2 regions of the Vibrio orientalis CIP 102891 genome follow, and region 2 is predicted to be linked to the other one. Evidence: predicted binding sites of a transcription regulator. Region 2 holds the regulator's gene; the other holds the start of a gene.
What was found. Region 2 encodes PurR, which represses purine synthesis genes. Its sites were predicted from a motif close to TNANGNAAACGTTTNCNTNA; they were not measured.
Positions count from the first base shown of each region.

Region 1: the regulator PurR is predicted to act here: its motif matches at 1,480-1,499, upstream of VIA_RS15865 (phosphoribosylaminoimidazolesuccinocarboxamide synthase).

Region 1 covers NZ_ACZV01000005.1:1,106,209-1,108,614, reverse strand. Annotated here, with positions in the region: gene VIA_RS15870 (EF-hand domain-containing protein) at 1-222, shown strand, start outside; gene VIA_RS15865 (phosphoribosylaminoimidazolesuccinocarboxamide synthase) at 282-1,385, opposite strand; gene VIA_RS15860 (SulA-like leucine-rich domain-containing protein) at 1,597-1,992, opposite strand; gene VIA_RS15855 (glycerophosphodiester phosphodiesterase) at 2,262-2,406, opposite strand, start outside.
Region 2 covers NZ_ACZV01000005.1:451,162-453,567, forward strand. Annotated here, with positions in the region: cyclic di-GMP riboswitch class I at 119-206, opposite strand; gene purR (HTH-type transcriptional repressor PurR) at 351-1,358, opposite strand; gene torD (molecular chaperone TorD) at 1,569-2,216, opposite strand.

The sequences.
Region 1 (2,406 bases), 660 kb from region 2:
AGTGAAGAAGAGCTTGCTGCACATGCGAAATATTCGAACCCTGGCAACGGTAGCGGGGAGTTGAAAACAAGTAAGCAGGAAGCTCGTGAAGCCAAAGCAGCAAGTCGCAATGAAAGTAGTAGCTCTAGCAGCCAAAGTAGCAGTAAAGGGAATAATGGAAACAAAGGAAACAGTGGCGGAGGCAATAGCAGCGGAAACAATACAGGTGGCAAAGATAAATAATCTAAGCAACAAAAACGCGCTCCGGTTTGATGGGAGCGCGTTGCTTGTATAGCATCAGATTAATCAATCAGTCCATATTCTTTACTTAGAATATCGACAATTTCTTGCTTTGGATTGTCGCTCAATTTGATTGGTTGGCCGGTGATTTTCTCTGCAATACCGATGTAGGTACGCGAGATATCTTGCAGGGCCTCAAGAGGCAGGGCATTGTCTCGTGCTAACGCTTCACGTTCATCCATACGCTCCTTGTTCAGTAGGATATCGGGATCAGGGAAGTGATTAAGTAGGAACTGACGGAAGCCTTCTTTTGAGTTTTCGACGATATTGCCAGCGTCGTATTCTTTTTCATCCCATATACGAGATGAGTCAGGCGTACCGACCTCATCCATATAAATTAGCTTTTCATTGCCTGCCGCATCGTGGACGTAACCAAACTCAAACTTAGTGTCGACGAAGATTTGCTCGATCTCTGCGAGTGCATTGCTGATAACCACAAAGCCTTCTCGAAGCAGTTTCTCGTACTGAGCGATATCTTCCGCCTTAGAGAAATTAAAGGCGGCGAAGTTATCTTCGATGTTTTGGCGTGTAATATTGACGTCGTCAGCTTCAGGCACGCCCGGGATACCCTTTAAGATACCTTTTGTTGATGGCGTCATCAGTAGTTCTGGTAGCGCTTTGTCTTTTTCTAGACCTTCAGGTAGTTGGATACCACAAAACTCACGTTCACCTTTCTCGTATGCTCGCCACATTGAGCCAGTGATGTATTGGCGACAGATCGCTTCGATCATGATGGGTTTGGCTTTTTGGACAATCCAAATGAACGGGTGAGGGATGTCTAGAATGTGGCTATCAGCAAGGCCACTATCTTTAAAGAGTTTAAACCAGTGATTAGAGATAGCGTTTAATGCTGCACCTTTACCCGGTACGCCTTTTAAGCCTCCCTCAGCATGCCAAATACAATCGAATGCTGAGATGCGATCACTGATAACCATGATAGCAAGTGGTGCATCTGGTGCTACGTCGTAGCCTTTTTCTTTAATAAGGCGTTTGCTGTCTTCTTCGGTTAACCAATACACAGAGCGAACTTTGCCACTGTGAACGGGTTTATCAGTACGAATTGGAAGATCATCATTTACGGCAAGAACTTGGTCAGCGAGACTCATCTAGACATTCCTATCTTAAAGCAACGTGGAAATTATCATTAGAGATAATGGATTTGAGTCGCATGATACCAGAACTATTTGTGGCTACCAGAGAAAAAGCAAACGTTTGCTTAATTTTTTACTTATCGCCTAAAGTTCGTTTGTTGATCTGTTGAAAAAAGAAAACCCCCTCATAGGAGGGGGCGAAAGGCAGTGACGATCGTTGAGCTTGTTAGTGGTACTGGTTAACTCTGCCCTCAACGAAGAAGACTTCACACTGAAATTGTTCAGCTAAACTGCGCAGCAAGCTTTGTTCAACAGCAGCAATATTGGTTGATGCGACAACAGCACTCGCATTACCTGATTGAATGGCTTTTTTAACAATCTCAAACTCACTTTGAGTGTGAGAAGGTTTCATCTGAATGATCTTTTGGCAGCTAATATGAGAAGCAGCAAACTGGTCATAATTAGGGCGAGGGCACTCAGAGGTAAATAAAATCCACTGGCTCTGACCTGACAGTCCAGCGAGACGATGTAACGTAGAATGGTCAATGTTCATTGGCTGAGTCGGTTGAGCAAGAACATTAAACTTGGAGAATGCGCGAGCTGTATGTTGTGCCTGAATCATAATAACTGTTCCTTTGTACATGCTGTATGTCTATACAGTAGTTATTTTTAGTTTTATGATCAAGTGTTTTTGTGCGATTTTTCAGCGTTAAAAGGCGAGAGTTAACATGGAATTTAATTTAAGTAATTGAAAGGTATTGTGATTTTATTAATTATGTAGTGAGCGGGGAAATGTGTAAAACACAAGAAATGTGATTAAGCGCACGCGATTTTATACAGTGTTATACAGTAGTGCTGTATAACACTGTATAGAGAAGGTGAGTAATGTGTTTAAAGAAAACGCTCAGGATAATCGCTAAAGATAGCGTCTAATTCTTCGATATGTCGCAGGGAATTAGGGTTATTGACGGTATAACACCATACTTGATATCCGCTTTGCTTCAACTGGTCGATCTGTTTTCTTGTCACCCATTTA
Region 2 (2,406 bases):
TGTATATGTATACGCCACCAATTCAGGTCCGAGAGAGTAGCAAATTTTGCAGGCATATTGTCAATCAGGTGTCATACGATTGCTAGTAATTACAATCTGACGAGTATGCATATTTACCATCGGCAACCCCGCTACCAAACAATTAACTTGTTGAAGGCCGGAGGCTTTGCGTCCCATCCTTTCGAAATGGTTTGCCCTGTTCGTGGCATAATCGAACAATAATAAGCATAAATGGATTTTGGGCTGAGAATCACGTCTCTATAGGATAAATGTGATCTTGCTTCAATAAATAGGCTCAGTTGATACACTTAGTCAATATAGTTCTATTGACTAAGTGTTTGTCAAATAAGTTATTTCTTAATGTTCTGTACGGTATTTCGTTCAACAATTTCTGGATGCATTTCAAAGATACGCTTCTCGTGCTCTTTGTCTTTTATGCGCTCTAGTAGAATCTCAAAGGCGTTTTTGCCCACGCGACGTTTTGGTTGGTGAACGGTAGTCAGCGGCGGCGAGAAATACTCTGCAAGTTCAATGTTGTCGTAACCGATAACGGACATATCTTCAGGGATGCGAATACCTTTCTGCTGAAGACGGCTCATTAAGCCAAGTGCCATGGTATCGTTGAAACAGAAGATTGCGCTTGGCTTGTTATCCATTGCTGCGATTTGGTCTGCTGCGAGTACCGCAGTATCACACTCGAAGTTACCTTCTAGAATCCAATCTTCGTTAACTGGAAGGCTTGCTTCGTTCATCGCGCGCTTAAAGCCACGGATACGCTCCTGACACGCTGCTTTTTCAAAGTGTCCACTTAGGCAGGCAATATCGGTGTGACCATGCTCAATCAGGTATTTAGTCGCTAAATAGCCACCTTCTTCTGAGTTGTCGATGATCTTATCTGCTTGAGAGCTCTCAGGACCCCAATCCATAACCACTTTTGGAATATCTTTGTGGCGATCTAGCATCTCGCTCAGTTCTTCCGTTAAGTCAGAACACATGACAAGAATGCCGTCTACACGCTTTTCAGCCAGCATACGAATATAGTCGCGTTGCTTTTCGTAGATACCACCTGTGTTACACAAGATCAGCGTGTAGCCTTGACGGTAACAATAGCTTTCAACACCATCGATAACTTCTGAGAAGAAAAGGTTTGTTGACTGAGTCACCAGCATACCGATCGTACGCGTGGTATTACACTTCAGGCTACGTGCAACAGCACTAGGTGCGTAGTTTAGTTCTGTCACTGCTTCCATTACTTTTTCTTGAGTAGCTTCAGCAACAAAGCGCGTTTTATTAATTACATGTGACACAGTTGTCGTTGATACACCAGCAAGGCGAGCAACGTCTTTAATAGTGGCCATAAGGTTCTGTCCTGTCGATGACTGCCGCGGAATTATATTCAGTTTAGAATACCGAGACAGAAAGTATCAGAAACACAAAAACCGCTCTATTTAGCGGTTTGTATTTGATTCGTTTGTTTTTATCGTTTGCGGTCACAATTTTAGACCGCAAAACTCTTAAGAGCAAACAAAAAACGCTAAAGCAACCTGCCGGAGGTCACAATGTTGTCTTTATTCGCCTAGCAGATAGCTACAGTCTAAAGCTAAGAAGGCAACAGCAAATGCGCTGATGGCAGAGTAGAAACCGAACTCATCAAATTTCTGGCATTTGTCAGAAAATTGCGGCATCCAGCTAAGCAGGTGCTGACGAATGAACTGCTCTTGGGTTGCAAAAGCTTCTTCAATCTTAGTTTCGTCCTCTGCTTCATTTGAACGAATGATCAAGTTACCCAAGAAATCGAGCTCAATCGCAATGTGATCTGCTGGTTCGTTGAGGTTTTTATCCACCGCAACGCCATGCTTAGCCATCACTTCCTCCATCTCTTTAGCTGGAGTATCGTTGAGCAGGCCTGACTTGCCGATATACATCGATGCGTATGGTAGTGCCGAGTCTTTATCTGACTTTAAGAAAAGATCACAAAAATCAGCCGCTAGCTCAAGTTGCGCATCTTCACGATCCATAAGACGGTTTAGTGCATCAGTAATACGGTCAATTGACGGCTTGAGTTGCTCATTTTCCCCCAGTCCTGTTAGAAAAGAGCGAATTTCAGGTGAATGATATTGTGCAACGTTCTCTTCTGTTAACTCTTTAGCAAAAAGGCTAGACAACCACCAGTAGATTTCGGCACGTTTTTCATTGAATGCTTTGATTTCTTGCATTAGGTGTTACTCCCCAAATAATTACCGACATTGTAACCAATAAAAATGAACAGCGGTAATTACTTATGTGACAAGATAAATGTGATTATTGGCAGATATTAATGGCTAGAGAAGTTTTGTCTTGAATCAATAAAAAATGATCTTTCTAGCTTTTAAAGTGATAAATACTAGAAATGTTACTATTTATGAA